Regions from separate parts of the Streptomyces longhuiensis genome, predicted to be linked through region 1. Evidence: predicted binding sites of a transcription regulator. Region 1 holds the regulator's gene; the other holds the start of a gene.
The links. The regulator HspR, encoded in region 1, represses chaperone genes until heat shock. The targets are predictions, from matches to a motif close to TTGAGNNNNNNNNNCTCAA.
Positions count from the first base shown of each region.

Region 2: lon (endopeptidase La) is a predicted target of HspR. The motif match lies at 2,985-3,003, and genes of this name have one in related genera.

Region 1 covers NZ_CP085173.1:5,188,820-5,203,278, reverse strand. Annotated here, with positions in the region: gene clpB (ATP-dependent chaperone ClpB) at 1-249, opposite strand, end outside; gene LGI35_RS24065 (pyridoxamine 5'-phosphate oxidase family protein) at 391-819, shown strand; gene LGI35_RS24060 (Rieske (2Fe-2S) protein) at 920-1,264, opposite strand; gene LGI35_RS24055 (helix-turn-helix domain-containing protein) at 1,574-2,557, shown strand; gene LGI35_RS24050 (helix-turn-helix transcriptional regulator) at 2,581-3,558, shown strand; gene LGI35_RS46155 (hypothetical protein) at 3,752-3,877, shown strand; gene LGI35_RS24045 (sugar ABC transporter substrate-binding protein) at 4,020-5,147, opposite strand; gene LGI35_RS24040 (heat shock protein transcriptional repressor HspR) at 5,528-5,992, opposite strand; gene dnaJ (molecular chaperone DnaJ) at 5,997-7,187, opposite strand; gene grpE (nucleotide exchange factor GrpE) at 7,221-7,925, opposite strand; gene dnaK (molecular chaperone DnaK) at 7,922-9,775, opposite strand; gene LGI35_RS24020 (MraY family glycosyltransferase) at 9,936-10,967, opposite strand; gene LGI35_RS24015 ((Fe-S)-binding protein) at 11,243-13,525, shown strand; gene LGI35_RS24010 (FG-GAP repeat domain-containing protein) at 13,818-14,459, shown strand, end outside.
Region 2 covers NZ_CP085173.1:6,290,851-6,305,309, reverse strand. Annotated here, with positions in the region: gene LGI35_RS29195 (helix-turn-helix transcriptional regulator) at 1-461, shown strand, start outside; gene lon (endopeptidase La) at 539-2,962, opposite strand; gene LGI35_RS29185 (rhomboid-like protein) at 3,138-3,764, opposite strand; gene LGI35_RS29180 (spermidine synthase family protein) at 4,164-4,865, shown strand; gene LGI35_RS29175 (response regulator transcription factor) at 4,959-5,696, shown strand; gene LGI35_RS29170 (HAMP domain-containing sensor histidine kinase) at 5,693-6,883, shown strand; gene LGI35_RS29165 (multifunctional oxoglutarate decarboxylase/oxoglutarate dehydrogenase thiamine pyrophosphate-binding subunit/dihydrolipoyllysine-residue succinyltransferase subunit) at 7,145-10,963, shown strand; gene LGI35_RS29160 (DUF6104 family protein) at 11,049-11,231, shown strand; gene LGI35_RS29155 (hypothetical protein) at 11,265-12,113, opposite strand; gene LGI35_RS29150 (DUF4097 family beta strand repeat-containing protein) at 12,293-13,213, shown strand; gene LGI35_RS29145 (PadR family transcriptional regulator) at 13,215-14,255, shown strand; gene LGI35_RS29140 (zinc-binding dehydrogenase) at 14,354-14,459, opposite strand, start outside.

The DNA.
Region 1 (14,459 bases):
TCCGGGCGGCGCGACGGTCGAACCGGTCACGCTGGGCAGCGCGCCGAGGACGCGCTCGGCCCCGGACCGCACGGCGGCCTGATCGGCCTCCACGGCCGTCAGCAGGTCCGTGATGTTCTCGTTGTCCTGACCCTCGAGGAGTGCCAGAAGCAGATGCGCCGGGGTCAGATCCGCGTGCCCTCCGGACACGGCCCGACTGGTGGCCGCGTTGATCGCGTCCCGGCTCCGGTTGGTCAGCTCGGCGTCCACGTGCGCACTCTCCTCCTGGCGTCCGACTCTCCAGCACACTGACCCTGAAAGCATACACAAAGTTGAGTCGATTCCACTCAAGGGTGCGAGCCGGGTATCCCGGGGCGGGATATGTCCTGGAACGGGGATATCTTCCGGAGCATGGCCAAGCGGAACGACCCCCTGAACCCCGACCCGACCTTTCTCGGCTTCTGGCGGGAACGGCACCTGTGCACGCTGACGACCCTGCGCCCCGACGGCACCCCGCACGTCGTGCCGGTCGGCGTCACGTACGACCCCGAGGCGGGTCTCGCGCGGGTGATCGCGAACAAGGCGAGCGCGAAGGTGTCGCACGTGCTCGCGGGGTCCGCGGCGGAGGAGGGCGGGGCCCGGGTCGCGGTCTGCCAGGTCGACGGCCGGCGCTGGGCGACCCTCGAAGGGCTCGCGGTGGTCCGCACGGAGCCGGACCGCGTCGCGGAGGCGGTACGCCGGTACGCGGAGCGCTACGAGCGCGTGCCCGCGCCGAACCCGAACCGGGTCGCCATCGAGATCACGCTGACGCGGGCGACGGGCAACGGGTCACCGTCGTGACGGCCGCACAAAGCTGCAGCGGCGCCACCGTGTTCAGGTCCACGGTGGCGCCGCTGCGGGGGGAAGCACCTGCGCGATCTACAACGACGGGGGAATCGCGTCAGGCACTGCGGGGGGTGGCTGAGGTGGTACGCGGAACTTCCGGTCCCGCCTCCCGGACCAGCTGGTGGTCACGCTGGTCGAGGTTGACGAAGACCATTCCGTATCTGACGGCGCACCGCACGGGCTGCGGGGCGCCCCGAGGGCGGCGAAGACACCGGTAGGCCCGGATCTCCTCGTCGTCGTACTCGTCCCGCACGACGACGATCGGCTCGCCGAACAGGGTGACCATCAACGAATCGCCGCGATGGGGAATCGCCGTGGCGAGGTCGATGAAATGCCACCCGGAACGGTAGGCGGTCGCCATCTCACGGCGAAATGTTCTGTCGTCGGGCGGAGTGGTCATGCGGCCGCGTCCACAGGAGCGACACTCCAGGAAAGATCCGGAGGCGCGATGTTCTTGCCGGCGGACGCGTGAGTGGCGGGTGTGCCACTCCAGGAGAGGTCCTGGGTGCTGAGCACACCGAAAGCCAAACCGGCGGAGAAGGCAACAGCCATCACCGAGCGAAGCATTTTCTTGCACATAGTGGGCTTCGTCCTCACTTCCATGGCTTCTCTCCCCCGACTCACTAGACGATGGCTCATTCGGCCATCCAAACACCACAGGATCGATGCATCATGTTCCTGCACGTTCAGGACCCTGGGGGGTGGATCTATGGCCACGAATGACACACATCGGACACATCCTCATGCCACGACTGAACTGTGCGACGAGGGCAGGCGGTTGTACGCCAGCGCTCTGCGTTCCGGACGCATCGCCCGAAGCGAAGTGACGGCCGCTCCCTGCCTGATGGATTTCGCCCTTCTCCACCCAGACCCGGATGACGCCGGCTGGCTCCGCCCGGTTCCGCCCGCCGCCGCCCTGGCACAGCGCCTCCACCCCATCGAACGGGAAATCCAGGAGCGGAGAAGCCTGGCGGTCGAACTGACCGATTACTTCGAGCCATTCATGGCCATCAGTGCGCAGGATCTGCCCACCACGCACGCCGTCACCGTGCTCGAAGGAATCAACAGGATCAATTCGGCCATCGAACTCGCCATCGCCGAGTGCCAGTCCGAGATCCTCACGGTCCAGCCCGGCGGCGGGCGCAGCGAGCACTCCCTGACGGAGGCACTCGAGCGGGGCCAGGCGGTCATCGCGCGCGGCATCACCATGCGCACGCTCTACCAGCACACGGCCCGGCACAGCCAGGGAACTCTCGTGTACGCCGAGCACATGGCCAAGGGCAACGTGGAGATACGCACCCTCGAGGAACTCATAGAACGGCTGATGGTCTTCGACCGGACCGTGGCGTTCATACCGGTCCCCGGAGACCATCCGGTCGCCCTGGAACTGCGCCATCCCGGCCTCGTCGAATACCTGGCCAAGGTCTTCGAGCAACTGTGGCGCCGCGCGGTCCCCCTCCTGGAGGAGACCCCCTACGCGCCCCCGACCGACGGCATCACCGGGGTCCAGCGGTCGATCGCCAAGCTGCTGATCGAAGGCCACGTGGACGAGGCCATCGCCCGCCGCCTGGGCATGAACGTACGCACCTGCAGAGCCCACATCGCCAAGCTCGCGGCCGCGCTGGGCAGCGGAAGCCGCGCGCAACTCGGCTTTCTGATAGCGCAGTCGGGAATCCTCGACCAGGATCACTGAATGTCGACCGAGGAGAGCCACACGTGACCGCCGAGGCCCACACTCACGGAGCCGAGGAGTTGTGCGCCGCCGGTACGGCGCTCTACTCCCGGGCCCTGCGCGAGGGCCGCGTGAAGGACGAGGACGCCGCGGCCGTGCCGTGCCTCATCGACTTCGGGCTGCTGCGCGCGGATCCGGACGACTCCCGGTGGCAGCGCCCCGTGCCGCCCTCCGTGGCCCTGCCGGGACTGCTGGGGGGCATCGAGGACGAGATCGCGCACCAGCGGCACCGGGAGGCGAAACTGGCCAAGGCGTTCGCACCGCTCATGGCGCTCGACGCCGAGCGGGCGTCCTTTCAGAACTCACCGATGATCCATGTGCTGTTGGGGTTCCAGCGGATCAACGACGCCATCGGCGAGGCCAGCGCGGTCGCCACCCAGGAGCTCCTCACCATCCAGCCCGGGGGCGGGCGCCCTCCCGCCGGGCTTGCCGCGGCCCGCCCGATCGAGCAGGAACTGCTCGCCAGGGGATGCCGGATGCGCACCCTCTACCAGCACACCTCGCGGCATTCCCCCGCCGTGCTGGCCCACTACGAACAGCTGCGCGGCGACGTGGCGGTCCGCACCCTCGACGAGGTCACCGAGCGCCTCGTCCTGCTCGACCGGACCGTCGCGTTCATCCCGGCCAACACGGACCGCACCGTGGCCCTGGAGATACGCCACCCCGCCCTCATCTCCTACCTCGTGACGACGTTCGAGCGGCTGTGGCGGCTGGCCACGCCGATGTTCCCCGTAGCCGCGCAGCAGCCCCCGGCGAAGGACGGCGTCACCTCCCGCCAGCTCACCATCGCCGCCCTCCTCATCGAGGGCCACACGGACGCCGTCATCGCCGAACGCCTCGGCATGAACATCCGCACCGTCCGCGTCCACATCGCCAAGCTCGCCAGCACGCTCGGCAGCGACAGCCGGGCCCAACTGGGCTATCTCATCGGCCAGTCCGGGATGCTGGAACAGGACCGCTGACCTTCGCGAAAGAATCCGGCGGCCCGCGAACGTGCGAAGTGGATCTCCGTACAGCCAACCCCCACCCCCGCCGGCCCAACTCCCGTCCGCCCGCACCTCGGCACAGGGAGAAGACCAGGTCGCAGAACCCCGGAGGGCACGACCGTCACCGGCAAGCCCGCCGGCTGCGGCGAGGCAGGCCCCGGCCGTACACGTGCCGGGCGCCGATCCTGCTCTGGACACGTGCCGGACGCCGATCCTGCTCTGGGAGAAGGCCCGTTCGACGTTCGACTTCACGCTGCGCGTCGACCGCGTCGTCGACGGCGGCGCGAAGGGTTAGGTCGCGACGCGGCACGACAACCCGGATCTGCGCATCTCGGCCTTCGGCCCTCGCCCGGCCGACAACACGGCCGAGTTCACGATCTCCGGCAGCTGATCCGGCACGGCGCCCCGGGCCGAGGGGCGCCGTGCCGTCCGCCGGCCTACTTCAGCCCGATGCGCGCGCAGTCCGCCCTGTACTTCGCCGTGCAGATGTCCCCGACCTTGTAGATCCCGTCCTTGACCACCGTCGACTTGATGTTGCTCTGCGTCATCGGGACGACCTGGACCAGGAGCGACGGCACGTTCGGGGTCGTGGGGCTGTCGACGCGGTCCTTTGCGAGCGCGTTGAACTCGATGTCGCGCTGCTGCGCGAAGAGGACAGCCATCTGCGCGGCGGTGGAGGCCTCTTCGGGATACGGCTTGTAGACCGTCATGTACTGGTCGCCCGACACGATGCGCTGGACGGCGGCGAGTTCGGCGTCCTGGCCGGTCACCGGCGGGAGGTCGGTGACACCGGCGGCCTTGAGGGCGGTGATGATGCCGCCGGCCATGCCGTCGTTCGCGGAGTAGACACCGGCGATGTTCTGCGCGCCGACGGCCTGGATCGCGGCCGCCATGTTGGTCCGCGCGTTCTCCGGCTTCCAGTCCTTGGTGTCGTACGACTTCGAGATCGTCACCTGGTCCTTGAGCTCGGCCAGGGCGCCGTCCTTGTAGAGCGCGGCGTTCGGGTCGGTGACCGAGCCGTTCATCATGACGATCCGGCTGTTCTTGGACGCCTTGCTGCCCAGGGCCTTGAGAAGCGCCATGCCCTGCACATGGCCGACCTGGTCGCTGTCGAACGACACATAGCCGTCGACGGGGCCCTCGGCCAGGCGGTCGTAGGCGATGACGGGGATGCCCGCGTCCTTGGCCTTCTTGACCGATCCCGCGATGGACTTGGAGTCGACCGCGTCCAGGATCAGTACGTCGACCCGGTCGGCGATCATCTGGTCGACCTGTCTCTCCTGGCGCTTCGCGTTCTGTTCCGCGTTGGCGTAGAGGACCCGGCCCTTGCCGCCGGTGAGGTCCTCGACCTCCTTCTTGATGTGCGGATAGTCGAACTTCTCGTAGCGCGCGGTCTCCTTCTCCGGCAGGAGGACGCCGATCTTCAGGTCCTGGTTCTGCCGGGCGGACGCCTTGCCCGCGGAGTCGTTGTCCGGCTCGAGCCAGTTGCTCCCGCACCCGGTGAGGGCCACTGCCATGGCGGACGCCACGCCGACGAATGCGGCGCGCTTCGTACGCGGATTCACTTTCCATACCTCCCTGAAGTGACCGCGTCGTTGCGGCCGAGGTGGCTGGAAGCCAACTCGGCCTGAATCGCAGCGTCAAGAGGTGAATCCGTAACGACTCGTGATCGGGTCCGTGCGTTCCGGAGGTGAACTCGCCCGTACTCGGGGTAACTCCAGTAGCCGCACCAGTCCCGGCTCTCGCACCCCCGCCGCACCGGCCCACCCGGTGAGCAAACTCACTGTTCGAACACATGACCTCCGTGCCGTCTTCACCAGCTCTGACCAGCCCGTGCGCACCCGAAGACGCACGGGAGAGCGCATACGACGGCGCACACGAAAGGGGCCGGGAGGTTCTCACCTCCCGGCCCCTTTCACACCGGCTTCACACCCGCTTGTCCGCGCTACTCGGACGACCGCTTGGGCCGCCACACCACCAGCGCGCTCGTCTGCTGGACCTCCTGGTACGGGACCAGGTCCCGCCGGTAGGAGGCGTGCACGGCCGCCTCGCGCTGCTGCATCGCCGCCGCGGCGCCCTCGACCGCCGTCGAGAGTTCCGCGACCCGCTGCTGAAGCGCCGCGACCTGGTTCTCCAGTTCGATGATGCGCTTGATACCCGCGAGATTGATGCCCTCGTCCTGCGACAACTGCTGCACCTGGCGGAGCAGCTCGATGTCACGGGCCGAGTAGCGCCGGCCGCGGCCCGCCGTGCGGTCCGGGGAGACCAGGCCGAGACGGTCGTACTGGCGCAGGGTCTGCGGATGCAGCCCGCTGAGCTGGGCGGCCACCGAGATGACATAGACCGGAGTCTCGTCGGTCAGCTCATAGGCCCTGCCAACAAAGGAACTCTGTCGTCGACGGCCGTCCATACGCTCATGCTCCCTTCGCGGCCTGGAACAGTTCTGCCCGCGGATCGGTGTCCGCAGTCGCCTTTCGGTACGCCTCGAGGGCGTCCTTCGCGGTGTCGGTCAGATCCGTGGGGACCGAGACCTCCACCGTGACGAGCAGATCGCCACGCGTGCCGTCCTTGCGGACAGCGCCCTTGCCGCGGGCCCGCATCGTCCGCCCGTTCGGCGTGCCCGGGGGCAGCTTGAGCGTGACCGGGGGCCCGCCGAGCGTGGGGACCTTGACCTCGCCCCCGAGCGCGGCCTCCGGGTAGCTGACCGGGACCGTGACCGTGAGGTTGTCGCCCTTGCGGCCGAAGACCGGGTGGGAGTCCACGTGCACGACCACGTACAGGTCGCCCGCGGGGCCGCCGCGCTCGCCCGGTGCGCCCTTGCCGCGCAGCCGGATGCGCTGGTTGTCCGAGACGCCCGCCGGGATGCGGACCTGCATCGTCCGGGAGGACTTCGCACGGCCCGAGCCCTTGCAGACCTCACAGGGTGTCTCCGCGATCAGGCCGCGGCCCTTGCAGTCCACGCACGGGTCGGTCAGCGAGAAACCGCCGCCTCCGCCGCGCGAGACCTGGCCCGTGCCGACGCAGGTCGGGCACACGCGCGGTGTGCCGTTCTTGTCGCCGGTGCCGGAACAGGCCTTGCAGGGCGCCTGCGACGACATGCGCAGCGGCACCGTCGCCCCGTCGACCGCCTCGGTGAAACTGAGGGTGACCTCGGACTCGATGTCCTGGCCGCGGCGCGGCTGCGTGCGCGTGCCGGTGCCCGCGCCGCCCCGGTTGAACAGGCCGCCGAAGACGTCCCCGAGTCCGCCGCCGAACCCGCCGGCACCTCCTGCCGTACCGCCCTGGGGGTTGCCTCCGAAGAGGTCGCCCAGGTCGAAGTTGAAGGTGCCGCCGCCCGCCCCGCCCGGCCCCGGACGGAATCCGCCGTTGCCGAACAGGGCGCGCGCCTCGTCGTACTCCTTGCGCTTCTTGGGGTCACCGAGGACGTCGTTCGCCTCGGAGATCTCCTTGAAGCGCTCCTCCGCCTTGAGGTTGCCCTTGTTGGCGTCGGGGTGGTTCTCACGGGCGAGCTTGCGGTACGCCTTCTTGATCTCGGCGTCGGTGGCGTCCTTGGGGACGCCGAGGACCTTGTAGTAGTCCTTCTCGATGAAGTCCTTCGTGCTCATCCTCGACGTCCCTCCTCTCGCTGCTTACTGACGTCAGCCCTCGTCCGGGCCACCGCTCTCCTTGTCGTCGGCGGCAGCCGATTCCCCGCCCTTGGAGGACTCGCCCTTGGCCGGCTGGGCCCCGGGCTGCGGCTCGGCCACCGCCACCCGCGCGGGGCGGATGGTGCGCTCGCCGATCCGGTAGCCCGGCTGCAGGATCGCGACGCAGGTCGTCTCGGTGACGTCCGGCGCGTACGAGTGCATCAGGGCCTCGTGGATCGTCGGGTCGAAGGGCTCGCCCTCCTTGCCGAACTGCTGGAGCCCCATCTTGGCGGCGACCATCTCGAGCGACTCGGCGACCGACTTGAAGCCGCCGACCAGCTCGCCGTGCTCACGGGCACGGCCGATGTCGTCGAGTACGGGCAGGAGCTCGGCCAGGAGGCCCGCGACCGCGATCTCCTTGACCGTGACCCGGTCCCGCTCCACCCGGCGACGGTAGTTCTGGTACTCGGCCTGGAGCCGCTGGAGGTCCGCCGTGCGCTCACCGAGCGCCATGCGTACCTGGTCCAGCTGAGCCGTCAGGCCTACGTTCTGAACCGACGAAGCGGCTCCTGCCGATGCTGCTGCGTCCCCGGCCGGGGCCGCCCCCTCACCCTTGTCGGGCGAGGGAGCGGCCTTCGGCTCGGCGTCGTCGGGGGTGGCGCCGGAAGGGACGTCAGGCTCGTCGCTCTCGCTGAAGCCCGGGGTCTCCTCCGTCACGCGGCACCGTCCTTGCGGTCCTCGTCGACGATCTCGGCGTCGACGACGTCGTCGTCAGCGGCCTTCTGGCCGTCGCCCGGGGCACCGGCCTCGGGACCGCCGGCGGCCTGCGCGCCCTGGGCGTCGGCGTACATGGCCTGGCCCAGCTTCTGCGAGACGGCGGCGACCTTCTCGGTGGCGGTGCGGATCTCGGCGGTGTCCTCGCCCTTGAGCTTCTCCTTCAGCTCGGTGAGCGACTCCTCGACCTCGGTCTTGACCTCGCCGGGGACCTTGTCCTCGTTGTCCTTGAGGAACTTCTCCGTCTGGTAGACGAGCTGCTCGCCCTGGTTGCGGGTCTCGGCGGCCTCGCGGCGACGGTGGTCCTCGTCCGCGTACTGCTCGGCCTCCTGGCGCATCCGGTCGACCTCGTCCTTCGGCAGCGAGGAGCCGCCGGTGACGGTCATCTTCTGCTCCTTGCCCGTGCCCAGGTCCTTCGCGGTCACGTGCATGATGCCGTTGGCGTCGATGTCGAAGGCGACCTCGATCTGCGGGACACCACGCGGGGCCGGCGGCAGACCGGTGAGCTCGAACATGCCGAGCTTCTTGTTGTACGCCGCGATCTCGCGCTCGCCCTGGTAGACCTGGATCTGCACGGACGGCTGGTTGTCCTCGGCCGTCGTGAAGATCTCGGAACGCTTGGTCGGGATCGTGGTGTTGCGCTCGATGAGCTTCGTCATGATCCCTCCCTTGGTCTCGATGCCGAGGGACAGCGGGGTCACGTCGAGGAGCAGGACGTCCTTGACCTCACCCTTGAGGACACCGGCCTGCAGGGCGGCGCCGATGGCGACGACCTCGTCCGGGTTCACGCCCTTGTTGGCGTCCTGGCCGCCGGTCAGCTCCTTGACGAGCTCCGCGACGGCGGGCATACGGGTCGAGCCACCGACGAGAACGACGTGGTCGATCTCGGAGAGCTGGATGCCCGCGTCCTTGATGACGTTGTGGAACGGCGTCTTGCAGCGCTCCAGGAGGTCGGACGTGAGCTGCTGGAACTGGGCGCGCGTGAGCTTCTCGTCCAGGTGCAGCGGGCCCTCGGCGGACGCCGTGATGTAGGGCAGGTTGATCGTGGTCTCGGTCGAGGACGAGAGCTCGATCTTCGCCTTCTCGGCGGCCTCGCGCAGGCGCTGGAGCGCCATCTTGTCCTTGGAGAGGTCCACGCCGTGGCCGTTGTTGAACTGCTTGACCAGGTAGTCGACGACGCGCTGGTCCCAGTCGTCACCACCGAGGTGGTTGTCGCCGTTCGTGGCCTTCACCTCGACGACGCCGTCGCCGATCTCGAGGAGCGACACGTCGAAGGTGCCGCCACCGAGGTCGAAGACGAGAATGGTCTGGTCGTCCTTGTCGAGACCGTAGGCCAGGGCGGCGGCCGTCGGCTCGTTGACGATGCGCAGGACGTTCAGACCGGCGATCTCGCCGGCCTCCTTCGTCGCCTGGCGCTCGGAGTCGTTGAAGTACGCCGGGACGGTGATGACCGCGTCCGCGACCTTCTCTCCCAGGTACGCCTCGGCGTCGCGCTTCAGCTTCTGCAGGATGAAGGCGCTCATCTGCTGCGGGTTGAAGCTCTTGCCGTCGATCTCGATCTTCCAGTCAGTGCCCATGTGGCGCTTGACCGAACGGATCGTCCTGTCGACGTTGGTGACCGCCTGGCGCTTCGCGACCTCTCCGACGAGCACCTCACCGTTCTTGGCGAAGGCGACGACGGACGGCGTGGTCCTGGCGCCCTCGGCGTTGGTGATGACGGTGGGCTCGCCGCCTTCGAGAACGCTGACGACGGAGTTAGTCGTGCCCAGGTCGATGCCGACCGCACGTGCCATTTCAATTCCTCCAGCATGACTACTTGAGTGGATCTGGCTCAAGGATGCATGACGACCGCTGTTCGGTCAACAGAGCTGAGTCGAGCCGACTCAACTTTTATGTGGCCCTTATGGGCACCCGAGACATCTGCGCAGGTCAGCCCCTACTCCAGAACCTTCGTCACGAACGTGCGACGTCCACCACAGCGGTCCGTACGGGCCGGTGACCGCGCCGCCGCACCCCGTAGACCGGCACCCGCAGCAGCGCGGCGACCGACCCGGCCGCCGCGCAGACCGGCCAGAGCGCGGCCAGCGGGCCCAGCGTCCCGTCGTGCAGCAGGAGCGCGGTCACCGCACCGGCCAGCGACGCGGCACCGAGCACCACCGCCACGCCCGTCGGGGTGAGGCCGAGCCGGCGGAGCCGGTGGGCGATGTGGTCCGCGCCGCCCTGGAACAGAGGCCGCCCCGCGCGCCGCCGCGACACCGCCACCAGGGCCGCGTCCGCGGTCACCACGACCGTCACGGCGAACAGCGAGCCCGCGCCGGGGAGCGCCTCGTGCCCCGCGTTCACCAGGACCGCAGCGGATGCCAGGAGGAAGCCCGTGAACAGGGACCCGCAGCCCCCGAGGTGCATGCGAGCGGGGTACCAGTTGTGCATGAGGAACCCGGTGAGCGCCGCCGCGAGCACCCCGAGGATCGCGGCGAGCGGGCCGAGCCCTCCGGCGGCGGCGCAGGCGCTCAGACCGAGCGCGGTCACGACGGCGACGGTGCCGAGCACCCCGTCCGAGGTGTCGATGAACCGGCAGGCGTTGGTGACGAAGACGATCCACAGGACGGCCAACGCGCCGACGAGAAAGCCGAGTTGAGCGTCGTGCACGACGAGGGTCGCCGCCCCCGCCTCGACGACGACGCGGGCCCGCGCCCCCACCGGGCGCACATCGCCGAGGAACCCGAGCGCGGCCACGACCCCGGCCGCGATCAGCAGCGTGAGCATGCCGGAGCCGAGCGGGGCGAGTCCGGTCGAAGCTCCGACGGTGGTGACGGCGGCCGTCACCGTGGCGACGGCGGCACCTCCCAGGCGCGGCGTCCGCCGTCCCGTGCGGCCGATCCGCCGGACGGTGAATCCGGTGCGCAGGGCGACGAGACGCAGCAGGGCGGTGAGGGCGGAGGCCACCAGCAGGGCGGTCGCGGCGGCGGCGATCCCGTAGGACACGGCGGACGTCCCGTCAGCTCGGTTTGCGGTATCGGGGTGACACCGGAGGGGCACGCCCGGCCGGAGACCTTCATAAGCTAGTCGCTTATGTCGCAATATGGGGTGAATAACACGATCTGCTTTCGCTGTCGACCGAGGGTTGCCTCAGCGACGCAGATCACCGCCCTGCTGGCTACAGTGCGGCCACACAAGTGGGTAGTCTCAGCATGGACTGAAATAAGTTACCGCTTAGTAATCGCTGAATATCCACCCTCGCAGGCCCGAGGAGCCCCCGAATGCAACTCGCCGCGATCATCGTGTCGCTGGTCCTGATCGTGGTCGGCGTCGCACTGTTCGTCCGAGCCATCGCGCAGATCTACCGCTTCATGCGGCTCGGCCAGAACGTCCCCGCCGGCACCCGCACCGACGAACCCGTACAGCGCACCGTGACGGTGGCCAAGGAGTTCCTCGGCCACACCCGGATGAACCGCTGGGGCATCGTCGGTGTGGCGCACTGGTTCGTGGCGGTGGGCTTCTTCTCGCTGCTGCTGACGATCGTGAACGCCATCGGCCAGCTCTTCCAGGCCGACTGGCTGCTCCCGATCATCGGTGAATGGGCCCCGTACAACGTCTTCGTCGAGTTCCTCGGCACGATGACGGCCCTCGGGATCCTGACGCTGATCGTCATCCGGCAGCTGAACCGGCCGGACCGGCCGGGCCGCAAGTCCCGCTTCGCCGGATCCAACACCGGCCAGGCGTACTTCGTCGAAGCCGTCATCCTCATCGTCGGCATCTGCATCTTCACGCTGCACGCCCTGGAGGGCGCCCAGCACCATGTGGACAGCTACGAGGCCTCGTTCTTCATCTCGTACCCGGTCGTCTCCTGGTTCCGCGGCATGGACGTCTCCACGCTACAGAACCTCACGTACTTCTTCGCCGGGCTGAAGATCGCGACCTCCTTCATCTGGATGATCACGGTCGCCCTGAAGACCGACATGGGTGTCGCCTGGCACCGCTTCCTCGCGTTCCCGAACATCTGGTTCAAGCGTGAGGCGGACGGCGGTACGGCGCTGGGCGCGCTGCAGCCGATGACCAGCGGCGGCAAGGAGATCGACTTCGAGGACCCGGGCGAGGACGACGTCTTCGGTGTCAGCCAGGTCGAGCAGTTCTCCTGGAAGGGCCTGCTGGACTTCTCCACCTGCACCGAGTGCGGGCGCTGCCAGTCGCAGTGCCCCGCGTGGAACACCGGCAAGCCGCTCTCGCCGAAGCTGCTGATCATGTCGCTGCGTGACCACGCGCACGCCAAGGCCCCCTACCTGCTCGCCGGTGGCGGCAAGTCGATGGAGGGCGAGGAGAAGGCGACCGCAGAGCAGCTGAAGGACGTTCCGGCCGCGGCTCTCGCGGAGGCCGAGAGGCCGCTGATCGGCACCCTCGAAGAGAACGGCGTCATCGACCCGGACGTCCTGTGGTCCTGCACCACCTGCGGCGCCTGCGTCGAGCAGTGCCCGGTCGACATCGAGCACATCGACCACATCGTCGACATGCGCCGCTACCAGGTGATGATCGAGTCCGCGTTCCCGTCCGAGGCGGGCACGATGCTCAAGAACCTGGAGAAGAAGGGCAACCCCTGGGGCCTGGCCAAGAAGCAGCGCCTGGAATGGCTCAAGGAACTCGACTTCGAGGTCCCCGTCGTCGGCAAGGACATCGAGGACCTCACCGAGGTCGAGTACCTCTACTGGGTCGGCTGCGCCGGCTCCCTGGAGGACCGCGCGAAGAAGACCACCAAGGCCTTCGCGGAGCTGCTGCACATGGCGGGCGTCACGTTCGCGATCATGGGCGGCGACGAGAAGTGCACCGGTGACTCCGCGCGCCGCCTGGGCAACGAGCCGCTGTTCCAGCAGCTCGGCCAGGAGAACGTCATGGCCCTGAACATGGCGTTCGGCGAGGAACTCGACGACGACGGCAAGGTCGTCCCCGAGTCCGCCAAGCCGAAGTCCGCGAAGAAGATCGTCGCGACCTGCCCGCACTGCCTCAACACCATCGGCAACGAGTACCCGCAGCTCGGCGGCGATTACGAAGTGATCCACCACACCCAGCTGCTCCAGCACCTCATCGACGAGGGCAAGCTCATCCCCGTCACCCCGGTCGAGGGCCTGATCACCTACCACGACCCGTGCTACCTGGGCCGTCACAACAAGGTCTACACGCCCCCGCGGCAGATCATGGACGCCGTCCCGGGCCTGCGCCAGCAGGAGATGCACCGCCACAAGGAACGCGGCTTCTGCTGCGGCGCCGGCGGCGCGCGGATGTGGATGGAGGAGCGGATCGGCAAGCGCATCAACAACGAGCGCGTCGACGAGGCCCTGTCGCTGAACCCCGACATCGTCTCCACCGCCTGCCCGTTCTGCCTCGTCATGCTCACCGACTCCGTCAACGGCAAGAAGAACGAAGGCCAGGCCAAGGAGTCCGTCACCGTCGTCGACGTGGCCCAGCTGCTCCTCGACTCCGTGAAGACGCCGGTCGACCCGGCGGGTTCGCAGGAGACCGAGGACGCACCGGAGCCGGAGCCGGTGAAGTAGCGGTTCCGTAGTTCCGTACCGACGTACGCGAAGGGGCTGACCGGGGAGACCTGGTCGGCCCCTTCGGCGTACGCGGAGGGGCGTTCACAGGACACAGGAGGGTCGCTCACCGGACAGGTGCCGCACTCCGTGACCGAACCGGCAGGACCCGCCCCTACCCCCTCCCTCACCCCAACGGCATCATGAACGGGTCAAGTGGCGCATGAGGCGGGCGGGGTCAGAGGCGATGGTGGGCATACGGGGCGGCCGCAGCGCCGCGATACACAGGGCCGCGGCGGGGTGCGCCCTGCTCATGGTCGCCGCCGTCACCGGCTGCGGCGGCGACGACAAGCCCGCCGCCAAGCACCACCCCGTGGCCATGGCCGGCAAGTCCGGCGCCGCACTCCCCGTCCCGCGCGGCCGCGGCAGCAAGGTGCCGGACGACTTCAACGGCGACGGCGCCCCCGACCTCGTACTCGACGACCTCGTGCACGACGGGCTCGGGGACGACGCCGGGATCGGGGTCGTGTACGGGAAGAAGGGTCACGGACTCGTGCCCGGGGCGCGGCAGTTGCTGCGCCCCACGAAGTACGCGGCGCCGACCGAGGGCGAGACGCCCGCCGCGTTCGACTCCGAGGCGAGCTGCGACCTGGACAAGGACGGCTTCACCGATCTGGTCGTGTCGACGGATCCGCCCTTCGACGGGCAGGGGCAGCCGCCGGTGCCGCTGCAGATCCTCTTCGGCGGCCCGGGCGGGCTCACCCACCGGGGCGTGAAACTCGTCGTGCCCGGGCAGGCGCGGTTCGGCAACGACTGGCCGGACCAGCCGGTGTGCGGCGACTTCGACGGGGACGGCTCGGTCGACCTCACGGTGCACGCGAGCGGCGGGCGGCTGAGCTTCCTGCGCGGACCCTTCACCCGCAAGGGCGCCCCGCGCGCGGCCGGGAAGCCGCTG
Region 2 (14,459 bases), 1.1 Mb from region 1:
ACCGGGAAGGGCTGAGCTTCCACGGCCGCGCCCGGGGCCTGGTCGACCTGTCCGCGCAGGGTGTGCAGATCCGGGTGGGCACCCAGCTGCCGACGAAGCTGATCACCGTCGACCGGCGGGTGACACTGCTCCCGCCGACCGACGCGGCGGACCCGACGGCGACCGCCCTGGTGGTGAGCGACTCCCTGCTCAGCCATGCTTTGGTGCCGCTCTTCGACGCGGTGTGGGGGCGTGCCGTGCCCATCGGGTCGGTCACGGACGAGGAGATCACCGAGGAGGACCGGGAGTTGCTGACACTTCTCACGTCCGGCCTCAAGGACGAGGCGATCGCCCGCCGCCTGGACGTCCACGTGCACACGGTGCGCCGGCGCATCACCCGGCTGATGGTGGTGCTGAACGCGGAGACCAGGTTCCAGGCGGGGGTTCAAGCGGCACTGCGCGGCTGGCTGACGATCGACTAGGGCCTGTCCGCACCGGGCACATGCGGAAGGCCCGAGCCCCCAAGGGGACTCGGGCCTTCGTCATCCGGCAGCGTCCGTCACGCCGCCACCGGAACCTCCACCGCGGCCGGAGCCAGCGCCAGTTCGAGCACCTGACGCACGTCCGTCACCGGGTGCACGTCCAGCTTCTCCAGGACCTCGGCGGGGACGTCGTCCAGGTCCGCCTCGTTCCGCTTCGGGATGACGACCGTGGTGATGCCGGCCCGGTGCGCGGCGAGCAGCTTCTGCTTGACGCCACCGATCGGCAGCACGCGCCCGGTCAGCGACACCTCACCGGTCATCGCCACGTCCGTACGGACCTGGCGCCCGCTGAGCAGCGACGCGAGAGCGGTCGTCATGGTGACACCCGCGCTCGGGCCGTCCTTCGGCACCGCGCCCGCCGGGAAGTGGATGTGCACGCCCCGGTCCTTCAGGTCGGCGACGGGCAGCTCCAGTTCGGCGCCGTGCGAGCGCAGGAAGGAGAGCGCGATCTGCGCCGACTCCTTCATCACGTCACCGAGCTGACCGGTCAGGGTCAGGCCGGCCGCGCCGGTCTCCGGGTCGGCGAGGGACGCCTCCACGTAGAGGACGTCGCCGCCCGCTCCGGTGACCGCCAGTCCGGTGGCCACGCCCGGCACCGCCGTGCGCCGCTCGGCCGGGTCCTGCGCCGCCTCGGGCACGTGATGCGGGCGCCCGATGAGGCTCCGCAGGTCGGTGTCCTCGACGGTGAACGGCAGCTCGCGCTCGCCCAGTTCGTGCTGGGCCGCGACCTTCCTCAGCAGCCGTGCGACGGACCGCTCCAGGTTGCGCACGCCGGCTTCCCGCGTGTACTCCCCCGCGAGCTTGCGCAGCGCGCTCTCGCCGAGCGTGACCTCGCCCTTGTCCAGGCCGGCCCGCTCCAGCTGGCGCGGGAGCAGGTGGTCACGGGCGATGACGACCTTCTCGTCCTCGGTGTAGCCGTCGAGGCGGACGAGCTCCATACGGTCGAGCAGGGCCTCCGGGATGGCTTCCAGGACGTTCGCCGTCGCGAGGAACACGACGTCGCTGAGGTCGAGTTCGACCTCCAGGTAGTGGTCGCGGAAGGTGTGGTTCTGCGCCGGGTCGAGCACTTCGAGCAGGGCGGCCGCCGGGTCGCCCCGGAAGTCGGACCCCACCTTGTCGATCTCGTCGAGCAGCACGACCGGGTTCATCGACCCGGCCTCCTTGATCGCGCGCACGATCCGGCCCGGCAGGGCACCCACGTACGTACGCCGGTGTCCGCGGATCTCCGCCTCGTCCCGTACGCCGCCGAGGGCGACGCGGACGAACTTGCGGCCCATGGCGTGCGCCACGGACTCGCCGAGCGAGGTCTTGCCGACGCCGGGCGGGCCGACGAGCGCGAGCACCGCGCCGCCCCTGCGTCCGCCGACGACGCCGAGCCCGCGCTCGGAACGCCGCTTGCGCACGGCGAGGTACTCGGTGATGCGCTCCTTCACGTCCTCCAGGCCGGAGTGCTCGGCGTCGAGGACGCGCTGGGCGCCCTGGATGTCGTACGCGGAAGCGCTGTCATCGGTTCGCTCGTTCCACGGCAGTTCGAGGACGGTGTCGAGCCAGGTGCGGATCCACGAGCCCTCGGGGGACTGGTCGCTGGACCGCTCCAGCTTCTCGACCTCCTTGAGCGCGGCCTCACGGACCTTCTCGGGAAGGTCGGCGGCCTCGACCCGCGTGCGGTAGTCGTCGGACTCCTCGCCCTCCGACTCGCCGTTCAGCTCGCGCAGCTCCTTGCGTACGGCGTCCAGCTGGCGCCGCAGCAGGAATTCGCGCTGCTGCTTGTCGACGCCTTCCTGCACGTCCTTGGCGATGGACTCGGCCACGTCCTGCTCGGCGAGGTGCTCGCGCAGCTGCTCGGTGGCCAGCTTGAGCCGGGCGACCGGGTCGGCCGTCTCCAGGAGCTCCACCTTCTGCGAGGTGCTCAGGAAGGGCGAGTAGCCGGAGTTGTCGGCGAGCGCGGAGACGTCGTCGATCTGCTGGACGCGGTCCACGACCTGCCAGGCGCCACGCTTCTTCAGCCAGTTCGTGGCGAGTGCCTTGTATTCGGTGACCAGCTCGGTCACGGAGCCGGGCAGCGGCTCCGGCACGGTCTCCTCGACCGCGAGGCCCTCCACCCACAGGGCGGCGCCGGGGCCGGTCGTGCCCGCGCCGATCCGCACGCGGCTGCGGCCGCGGATCAGGGCGCCGGGGTCGCCGTCGGCGAGCCGGCCCACCTGCTCGACGGTGCCGAGCACGCCGGTGTTCGCGTACGTGCCGTCGATCCGGGGAACAAGAAGCACCTTCGGCTTGCTGCCGCCCACGGATCCGCTGGAACGGGCCGCTGCCTGGGCGGCCTCCACCGCGGCGCGTACGTCGTTGTCGTTGAGGTCCAGGGGCACCACCATTCCGGGCAGCACGACCTCGTCGTCGAGCGGCAGCACGGGCAGGGTGAGCGGTGTGGACGTCGATGCCATGATCTCCCCTTAAGCAGTCAAGTTGAGCTATGGAGACTCAATGCACGTGAGCCCCTGAATGTTCCCCCGGCACTGTTCGCTCTCGGCGATCAGTGGGCGGGCAGGGGAAAGCCGCAGCTCAGAAGGGGTTTGTGACGCGTACGACAAAGGGCCGGCCGAGGGACGGGAGGACGCGTCAGACTGCGGACGCTCCCGGCACGCCGCGCCACCGGCGCACCAGCGGCCAGGTCCCGACGCCGATGGCCAGCGCCATGAGGTGACCCCAGCTCGTCATCGGGTCCGCGAACACGACGAGGTCCTCGACCAGCATTCCGCCGACGACGACGAGCACGGCCCAGCGCAGCCAGGGCGTGAGGAGACCGGCGAGCGCGCCGATGCTCGCGGCCACGCCGAAGCTGATCCCGTAGTCGAGGCGGTGCAGCGAGCTCTCGGGCAGATGCCCGGCCATCACGGAGAGCCCGACGGGGACCTCGGTGGCGAGCGTCGCCACGGTGTGACCGAGGACGAAGACACCGGCGGTGCACCACCCGCCGATCCGGCGCTCCAGGGCCGTGAGGACGACCAGGAAGGCGACCGCGAACGGGGACGTGATCCCGCCGTCGATCCACAGCGCACTGGCGACCAGCACGAACACAGGGGTGTGCGCGAGGTGCGCCACGTCGGTGCTGGAACCCCGCAGCGCGGACGCGACGACGCCGGGATCGGCGAACAGCGCGAAGAGGGACGTGCCGACGAGCACGGCGGCGTAGGCGAAGGTGAACGGCGCCCCCGTGGGCGTCGGCAGCAGCCGCCAGGGGCGCATCCGGCGCCTGGGTCCGGCGGTCTCGGGCGGGGTGCGCTCGCCGGTAGAGGATCCGGGAGCGGCTGGTGCCCCGCCACAGGCCGCCGGCTGGGCCGGGACGGCATCGAGCAGGGGCCGCGAAGCCTCGAGCAGGGCCCCCGAAGAAAGCGCCCCCGGAGAAACGGTCCTCGAGGAAACAGCCTTCGAAGAGACGTCCGCCTCGTCGGCCTCGACCGTCACGCCACGCTCCACCTGCGGCATCCTTTCCCTTCCGGTCCGCCCCAGCCTTCGCCTCCTGTACCCGCGCTGTCCATGACCGACGCCACGTGCGGCATGATCCACAGGACCTGCACAGGAGCGCCCCCAACTCCCTTTCCAGGGACGGCCAGGCGTCGCGCAGGTTGCGGCAGGATGGACACCATGTCCACCTCGTACCCCGTCCCGTACGACACCGACCACACCGCCCCCGTCGTCCTCGACCGGCGCGAAGGGCCGTTCGGAGAGGTCGTACTGCGGCGCCACGGCGCGCTGCTCCAGATCATCGCCAACGGCTGCTTCCTGATGGACACGTCCGACGGCCGCTCCGAGCGCCTCCTGGTCGACGCGGCGCTGGACGCTCTCGACGACCGCCCGGCGCCCGGAATTCTCATCGGCGGGCTCGGTGTCGGATTCTCCCTCACACACGCGGCTGCCAATTCCCGCTGGGGCCGCATCGCCGTCGTCGAGCGCGAGCCGGCGATCGTCGACTGGCATCGCGAGGGCCCGCTGTCCGAACTGTCACGGTCCGCGCTGGCCGATCCGCGCACGGAGATTGTGGAGGCGGACCTTGTCTCGTACGTCCGGGAATCGACCGAGACGTACGACGCACTGTGCCTCGATATCGACAACGGACCCGACTGGACGGTGACGGAGGGTAATGACAGTCTCTACTCACCGGTAGGTATCGCGGCCTGCCTGGCGCGGCTCGCGCCTGGCGGCGTGCTCGCCGTGTGGTCCGCACAGCCCTCCGCAAATTTTGAAGGAACCTTGCGGAATGCCGGATTCCGGTCGGTCCGCACCGAAGAGATCCCGGTTGTCCGGGGCGTTCCGGACGTCGTACATCTCGGGGTCAGGCCTGCGTAGCCGACTCGCGGTAACTCCCCGTACGCTGACTGCCGAAACCCAGATCATTCAAGCGTCAAGCGCACACGGATGTGCGCATTCAGGGGCGGGGCGATGGAGCAGACACACACCTCCCACAACGGCAGCACGGCGACGCCGGGTGCCCAGCGACGGGTCCTCGTGGTCGAGGACGACCCCACGATCGTCGATGCCATCGCCGCGCGGCTGCGTGCCGAGGGATTCCTCGTGCAAACGGCACAGGACGGTCCGGCGGCGGTCGACACGGCCGAGGCATGGCAGCCGGACCTGCTGATCCTCGACATCATGCTGCCCGGCTTCGACGGGCTCGAGGTCTGCCGCCGTGTGCAGGCGCAGCGGCCGGTGCCGGTGATGATGCTCACGGCGCGCGACGACGAGACGGACATGCTCGTCGGGCTCGGCGTGGGTGCCGACGACTACATGACGAAGCCCTTCTCGATGCGGGAGCTCGCGGCGCGCGTGCACGTCCTGCTGCGGAGGGTCGAGCGCGCGGCGCTCGCGGCGGCCACGCCCAGGAGCGGCATCCTGCGGCTCGGCGAGCTGGAGATCGACCACGCGCAGCGCCGGGTACGGGTGCGCTCCGAGGACGTCCATCTGACGCCCACGGAGTTCGACCTCCTGGTCTGCCTGGCCAACACGCCCCGCGCCGTCCTCTCGCGTGAGCAGCTGCTCGCCGAGGTGTGGGACTGGGCGGACGCGTCGGGCACCCGGACCGTCGACAGCCACATCAAGGCGCTGCGCCGGAAGATCGGCGCCGAGCGGATCCGCACCGTCCACGGTGTGGGCTACGCGCTGGAGACGCCGACGCCATGAGCGGCAGCGGCGGCGCATCCGACGTACGGGACGCGGACGGGTACGAGCCGGGGCCGCCGGGCCTGCCGCCCGGCACTCCCCCGGCCGCCCGGCCCCTCGCGGGCCACTGGGTGCAGAGCGGTCTGCGGCCGTTCTCCATCAAGACCAAGCTCGGCACGCTGGTCGTCGTCTCGGTGTTCATCACGACCGGACTGCTGATGGTCGCCGTCCGCACCCAGACCGAGCTCCGCTTCATCACGGTCTTCTCGGTCATCGCGACGCTCCTCATCACCCAGTTCGTGGCGCACTCGCTGACCGCGCCGCTCGACGAGATGAACACGGTCGCCCGCTCCATCTCGCACGGTGACTACACGCGCCGGGTCCGCGGCGCCGACCGGCGCGACGAGCTGGGCGACCTGGCCGCGACCATCAACCGCATGGCCGACGACCTGGAGGCCCAGGACCAGCAGCGCAAGGAGCTCGTGGCGAACGTCTCGCACGAGCTGCGCACGCCGATCGCGGGTCTGCGCGCCGTCCTGGAGAACGTCGTGGACGGGGTCTCGGCCGCCGACCCCGAGACCATGCGCACCGCCCTGAAACAGACCGAGCGCCTGGGCCGGCTGGTCGAGACACTGCTCGACCTCTCGCGGCTCGACAACGGCGTGGTCCCGCTCAAGGCGCGCCGCTTCGAGGTGTGGCCCTATCTGTCGGGCGTCCTGAAGGAGGCCAACATGGTCGCCTCGCAGCGCGCCGGCATCGCCTCGGGCTCCGGCACCCACACGCGTACGGACGTGCATCTGCACCTGGACGTGTCCCCGCCCGAGCTGACCGCGCACGCGGACCCCGAGCGGATCCACCAGGTGGTGGCCAATCTCATCGACAACGCCGTGAAACACAGCCCACCGCACGGCCGCGTGACCGTGCTCGCGCGGCGCGGCCTCTATCCGGAGTCGCTCGATCTGGAGGTCCTCGACGAGGGCCCCGGCATCCCCCGCTCCGAGTGGCACCGCGTCTTCGAGCGCTTCAACCGGGGCGGCCATGTGAAGGGCGCCGCGCACGGCCCCGGCAGCGACGGCGGCACCGGTCTCGGCCTCGCCATCGCCCGGTGGGCCGTGGACCTGCACGGGGGCCGGATCGGTGTGGCCGAATCGGCTCGCGGCTGCCGGATCCAGGTCACTCTTCCGGGCCTGCCCCGCGCTCAGAGTTGACGTAGGGTTCGAACCGGAAGCACAAGATCGCCGTGCCATTCGTCACGGGGTGCGGGCCCAGGGGCCGCACTCGTACAAGGACGTACCCAAGGTGAACCGGAACCCCGCTTGTTTCCCGCCATTTCCAGCGCCGAAACACGGCTTCCGGTGTGACTTACGCGACGGATGACCGGCCCGGTCTGCAAGTCCCGGTGTTGGAGGCGTAGCCTTTATTCCCGCTGTCCATCACCTTGTGAGAAGCGGAAGAGGGCGGTTACCGCCGTGTCGCCACAGTCCCCCAGTAACTCGAGCACCTCGACCGACCAAGAGGGGCAGGGCAAGAGCCCTGCTGCCGCTTTCGGTCCCAATGAGTGGCTCGTCGACGAGATCTATCAGCAGTACCTCCAGGACCCGAATTCGGTTGACCGAGCCTGGTGGGACTTCTTCGCCGACTACAAGCCGGGTGCCCCGGCCCAGCCGACGACCGGAGCCCCCGCACAGGGTTCCGGTCCCGGCACCGCCGGTACCGCAGCCGCGGGGGCTGCGGGCACTGCCGCGGCGCCCGCCGCTCCGGCAGCCCCGGCTCCGGCCGCGGCTCCGGCTCCGGCTCCGGCCAAGGCGGCTCCGGCCGCCCCGGTGGCCAAGCCCGCCGCAGCGGCGCCCGCGAAGCCGGCCGCCGCTGCCGTGAAGGCCCCGGCTCCCGCCAAGGCGCAGCCCGCGACCGAGGCCGCCGGCGGCCCCGAGTTCGTGACGCTGCGCGGCCCGAGCGCCGCCGTCGCGAAGAACATGAACGCCTCCATCGAGGTCCCCACGGCCACGTCCGTGCGCGCGGTCCCGGTGAAGCTGCTGTTCGACAACCGCATCGTCATCAACAACCACCTGAAGCGTGCCCGGGGCGGGAAGATCTCCTTCACCCACCTCATCGGCTACGCGATGGTGCAGGCCATCAAGGCCATGCCGTCGATGAACTACTCCTTCGCGGAGAAGGACGGCAAGCCGACGCTGGTCAAGCCGGAGCACGTGAACTTCGGCCTCGCCATCGACCTGGTGAAGCCCAACGGCGACCGCCAGCTGGTCGTCGCGGGCATCAAGAAGGCCGAGACGCTGAACTTCTTCGAGTTCTGGCAGGCCTACGAGGACATCGTCCGCCGCGCCCGCGACGGCAAGCTCGGCATGGACGACTTCACCGGTGTCACGGTCTCGCTGACCAACCCCGGCGGCCTCGGCACCGTCCACTCCGTGCCGCGCCTGATGCCCGGACAGTCGGTCATCATGGGCGTCGGCTCGATGGACTACCCCGCGGAGTTCCAGGGCACGTCCCAGGACACCCTGAACAAGCTCGGCATCTCGAAGGTCATGACGCTCACGTCGACCTACGACCACCGGGTCATCCAGGGCGCCGCCTCCGGCGAGTTCCTGCGGATCGTCGCGAACCTCCTCCTCGGCGAGGGCGAGTTCTACGACGAGATCTTCAAGGCGCTGCGCATCCCCTACGAGCCGGTCCGCTGGTTCAAGGACATCGACGCCTCGCACGACGACGACGTCACGAAGGCCGCCCGCGTCTTCGAGCTGATCCACTCCTTCCGGGTCCGCGGCCACGTCATGGCCGACACCGACCCGCTGGAGTACCGCCAGCGCAAGCACCCCGACCTGGACATCGCCGAGCACGGCCTCACCCTGTGGGACCTGGAGCGCGAGTTCGCGGTCGGCGGCTTCGCCGGCAAGTCGATGATGAAGCTGCGCGACATCCTCGGTGTCCTGCGTGACTCGTACTGCCGCACCACCGGCATCGAGTACATGCACATCCAGGACCCGAAGCAGCGCAAGTGGCTCCAGGACCGCGTCGAGCGCCCGCACACCAAGCCGGAGCGCGAGGAGCAGCTGCGCATCCTGCGCCGGCTGAACGCGGCCGAGGCGTTCGAGACGTTCCTGCAGACGAAGTACGTCGGCCAGAAGCGCTTCTCCCTGGAGGGCGGCGAGTCCGTCATCCCGCTGCTCGACGCGGTCATCGACTCCGCCGCCGAGTCGCGCCTGGACGAGGTCGTCATCGGCATGGCCCACCGCGGCCGTCTGAACGTCCTGGCGAACATCGTCGGCAAGTCGTACGCGCAGATCTTCCGCGAGTTCGAGGGCAACCTCGACCCGAAGTCGATGCACGGCTCCGGCGACGTGAAGTACCACCTGGGCGCCCAGGGCACCTTCACCGGCCTGGACGGCGAGCAGATCAAGGTCTCGCTGGCCGCGAACCCGTCCCACCTGGAGACGGTCGACCCGGTCATCGAGGGCATCGTCCGCGCCAAGCAGGACATCATCAACAAGGGCGGCACGGACTTCACGGTCCTGCCGGTCGCCCTGCACGGTGACGCGGCCTTCGCGGGCCAGGGTGTGGTCGCCGAGACGCTCAACATGTCGCAGCTGCGCGGCTACCGCACGGGCGGCACGGTCCACATCGTCATCAACAACCAGGTCGGCTTCACCGCCGCCCCGGAGTCGTCGCGCTCCTCCATGTACGCCACGGACGTGGCCCGCATGATCGAGGCGCCGATCTTCCACGTGAACGGCGACGACCCCGAGGCCGTCGTCCGCGTTGCCCGACTGGCCTTCGAGTTCCGCCAGGCGTTCAACAAGGACGTCGTCATCGACCTGATCTGCTACCGCCGCCGCGGGCACAACGAGTCGGACAACCCGGCGTTCACGCAGCCGCTGATGTACGACCTGATCGACAAGAAGCGCTCGGTGCGCAAGCTCTACACCGAGTCCCTCATCGGCCGTGGCGACATCACGCTCGAAGAGGCCGAGCAGGCGCTGCAGGACTTCCAGGGCCAGCTGGAGAAGGTGTTCGCCGAGGTCCGCGAGGCCACGGCGCACCCGGTGTCGGCCCCCTCGGCCGACCCGCAGGCCGAGTTCCCGGTCGCCGTCAGCACCGCGATCTCCCAGGAGACCGTGAAGCGGATCGCCGAGTCGCAGGTCAACATCCCCGACCGCGTCACCGTCCACCCGCGTCTGCTGCCGCAGCTGCAGCGCCGCGCGGCGATGATCGAGGACGGCACGATCGACTGGGGCATGGGCGAGACGCTCGCCATCGGCTCCCTGCTCCTCGAGGGCACCCCGGTGCGCCTCTCGGGCCAGGACTCGCGCCGCGGCACGTTCGGCCAGCGTCACGCGGTCCTGATCGACCGTGAGACGGGCGAGGACTTCACCCCGCTGCTGTACCTCTCGGACGACCAGGCGCGTTACAACGTCTACGACTCCCTGCTCTCCGAGTACGCGGTCATGGGCTTCGAGTACGGCTACTCGCTGGCCCGTCCCGAGTCGCTCGTGATGTGGGAGGCGCAGTTCGGCGACTTCGTCAACGGCGCGCAGACGGTGGTGGACGAGTACATCTCGGCCGCCGAGCAGAAGTGGGGCCAGACCTCCGGCGTCACGCTGCTCCTGCCGCACGGCTACGAGGGCCAGGGCCCGGACCACTCGTCCGCCCGCCCGGAGCGCTTCCTCCAGCTGTGCGCGCAGAACAACATGACGGTCGCCATGCCGACGCTCCCGTCGAACTACTTCCACCTCCTGCGGTGGCAGGTGCACAACCCGCACCACAAGCCGCTGGTGGTCTTCACGCCGAAGTCGATGCTGCGCCTCAAGGCCGCCGCGTCGAAGGCGGAGGAGTTCACGACGGGCGGCTTCCGTCCCGTCATCGGCGACAGCTCGGTGGACCCGGCCGCGGTCCGCAAGGTCGTCTTCTGCGCGGGCAAGGTCTACTACGACCTTGAGAACGAGCGCCAGAAGCGCGGCGTGACGGACACGGCGATCATCCGCATCGAGCGCCTGTACCCGCTGCCGGGTGCCGAGCTCCAGGCGGAGATCTCCAAGTACCCGAACGCGGAGAAGTACCTGTGGGCGCAGGAGGAGCCGGCGAACCAGGGCGCATGGCCCTTCATCGCCCTCAACCTGATCGACCACCTGGACCTGGCGGTCGGCGCCGACGTCCCGCACGGTGAGCGCCTGCGCCGCATCTCGCGGCCGCACAGCTCGTCGCCGGCGGTCGGCTCGGCGAAGCGTCACCAGGCGGAGCAGGAGCAGCTGGTGCGCGAGGTCTTCGAGGCCTGAGCAGCCTGACCTCGTACGTACGATTGTGGGGCCCGGAACGTTGTTCCGGGCCCCACGTCCGTATCACCCCAGGAGCGACTGGACCATGTACTTCACCGACCGCGGCATCGAGGAACTGGAGAAGCGGCGCGGCGAGGAGGAGGTCACCTTCGAGTGGCTCGCCGAGCAGCTGCGTACGTTCGTCGATCTGAACCCGGACTTCGAGGTGCCGGTCGAGCGGCTGGCGACATGGCTGGCACGGCTCGACGACGAGGATGACGACGAGTAGGACGAGTAGCGGGTCCCGTCCCGGGAGCAGGCCTCAGTCCCAGGCGCGCAGCCGGTCGTAGGCGAGGCCGAGCGCGCCGTGTACGACCAGGAGCGCGCCCGCGAGCGCCCAGCCGGTGCCGCGCCGGCGCAGGCCCCACACGGTGAGCGGGATGCCCACGGCGAGCTGGACCGCCGCCGCCGTGCGCGCCTTGGGACCGCGCAGCCAGGGCCCTATGGCGCTGCGTTCCACGACGTCGAGTTCCGCGCGGACGGCGTCGCGCCAGCCGGACCACTCGATGTGTTCGGCGCCGGGCTGCACGCGCGCGACCTCGCGCAGCCGGTCGGCGGGCTCCCCGGGGGTCAGGCCGGCCGGGAGAATCAGCCCCGCGCGCGTGAGGACCGCGAGCAGGCCGAGCAGACGGGCGCGGGAGTCCGCCCCGCTGTCGGACCGGGTGAGTTCCTCCAGGGACTGCATGTCCAGGACCGGGTCGAGGCCGAGGCGCCCGGCGAACGTGCGCATCGCCTCGTCCTCGCCGACAGGTGTGCCGTTCGCCAGCCATACGTAGCCGACGGGGCGGCGGAACCCCGACGCGAGGGTGTAGCCGCTGTGTTCGGCGTCCCACCACAGGGCGAGCACCGGCCAGGGGACGCTGACGGCGAGGGCCGCGGCCCAGCCCGCGAGGACGCTGTCGATCCGTTCGCCGTCGTGCAGCCAGGGCTTGCCCTCGGGGACCAGGACGCTCCACTCGGGTCCCGCCGGGGCGAGGAGCATGCGCTCGCGCAGGAGCTGGGCGGCGGGACCGGCGGTGGCGGGGTCGGCGCGGCACAGCAGCAGCGCTCCCGCGGCCCTGGCCTGCGGGGCGGGGGTGCCGGCGGAGTCGGCGGTGGCGTCGGACGGCATGAATCCAACGCTAGGTCAGTTCGTGCGGTTTGGCCCATGAATACCCCTGTACAGGGTGGCCCGTACGGCGGAATCCAGTCGCGACTGTCTTGACTTTCCGTATCCGCGATATATCGTGTCTTGCAAGGGTGCGATACAAGGCGTCCGCTCCCGATCCGTCCCGCCGAGGAGGTCGCACCATGCCCGAGTGGTCCGTGGCAGAGCCCCACAAGCTCGCCTTCGACGAGCCCGTGACGACGCTCCACGTACGCATCGTCAACGGAACGGTGAACGTCGTGGGCACCGACGAAGGTTCCACCCGCCTCGAGGTGTCCGAGATCGAGGGCCCGCCGCTCCAGGTGACCCTGGCGGACGGCGTGCTGACCGTCGCGTACGACGATCTGCCCTGGAAGGGCTTCCTGAAGTGGCTCGACCCCAAGGGCTGGCGCCGCAGCGCGGTCGTGTCCCTGGCGGTCCCGGCCGGTACGGGAGTCGAGGTGGGCGTCGTCGGAGCCGGCGCGGTCGTGTCCGGGATGCAGGGGCGTACGGAAGTCAAGGGCGTCACCGGCGACACGACGCTGGTCGGCGTCGCGGGCGATGTGCGCACGGACACCGTCTCCGGGAATGTCGAGGCCCAGGCGGTGACAGGGGACCTGCGCTTCAACTCCGTCTCCGGGGACCTGACCGTCGTCGAGGGCGCGGGCCCCTCCGTGCGGGCCGACTCGGTGAGCGGCTCGATGATCGTGGACCTCGACCCGGCCGCCCGGGCGACGGATGTGAACCTGACGAGCGTCTCGGGCGAGATCGCGATCCGTCTCCCGCACCCCGCGGACGCGGAGGTCGAGGCGAACACGGCGAGCGGATCCGTGTCGAACGCCTTCGAGGATCTGCGGGTCGGCGGCCACTGGGGTGCCAAGAGCATCACGGGCAGGCTCGGCACGGGCCGCGGAAAGCTGAAGGCGACGACGGTCTCCGGATCGATCGCGCTCCTGCGGCGGCCTCCGGCGGAGGACGACGCCCATGCTCCCGCCACGGGCGCCCCCGTCGAGCACTCCCCCGCCGACTCCCCCTCCGCCCCTGACGCCGCCACCGGCGGCCCGGCCGACAAGAAGGTGCTCTGACATGGCCCCCGTCTTCGCCCACGGCCGACTGCGCCTCTACCTCCTGAAGCTGCTCGACGAGGCCCCGCGCCACGGGTACGAGGTGATCCGGCTCCTGGAGGAGCGCTTCCAGGGCCTGTACGCGCCCTCGGCCGGCACGGTGTACCCGCGCCTGGCGAAGCTGGAGGCCGAAGGGCTGGTCACTCACACCACGGAGGGCGGCAGAAAGGTCTACTCGATCACCGACGCGGGCCGCGCCGAGCTGGCCGACCGCAGCGGTGAACTGGCCGACCTGGAGCTGGAGATCCGCGAGTCCGTGGCGGAGCTCGCCGCCGAGATCCGGGACGACGTGCGGGGCGCGGCGGGCGATCTGCGCCGCGAGATGCGCGCGGCCGCCTCGGAGGCGCGGAACGGTTCGGGGACGACCACGCGCAAGAGCGAGCGGCCGGGCCCGTTCGGCGACTTCCAGGACTTCGGGGACAAGGAGGCGTGGCGCGCGGCCAAGGAGGAGCTGCGCCGCGCCCGGCAGGAGTGGAAGGAGCAGGCGCGGCGCGCGAAGGACGAGAGCCGCCGGGCCCGCGAGGAGGCCCAGCGGGCCCGCAGGCAGGCCAAGGAGGCGCAGGAGCAGGCGCGCGAGCAGGCGCAGGAGCAGGTCCAGCGGCTGGCGAAGCGGGTGCAGGACCAGGTCCAGGACCACTTCGCGCAGGGCGACTGGCCCACGGGGGTCCGGGAGGGCCTGACCGAACTGGCCAAGGAGTTCGGTGACTTCGGCAAGTACTTCGGCAAGGAGCCGGGCGGCGCGGCCCGTTCGGACGGCGCCGGGCCCGAGGTGCGGGTCACCCATGGCGACATCCCCGCGGAGTATCTGCCGTCGTGGAGCCACGAGGACTCGACCGGCGACCCGGCCCGTGATCTGGACCGCCTCCTCGACCGCTTCCGCGACGACATCCGCGACACGGCCAGGGACCGCGGGGTGACGGAGGACCAACTCCGTGAGGCCCGGCGCCGGTTGTCGGAGGCGGCGGCACACATCGGGGCGTCCTTGCGGACACCCAAGGGCTGACCCGCGCGACGTCCGGGGACGGGACGGGTCGAGGGGCGCGCCGCCCCTCGACCCTCACGGATCCGCAAGGTCAGACAGGATCCAGCAAGGTCAGACCGTCAGACCGTCAGCACGATCTTGCCGAACTGGCCGCCGGCCTCCATCCGCTCGAAGCCCTCGCGGGCGCGGTCCAGCGGGAGGGTCTCGTCGATCACGGGGCGCACA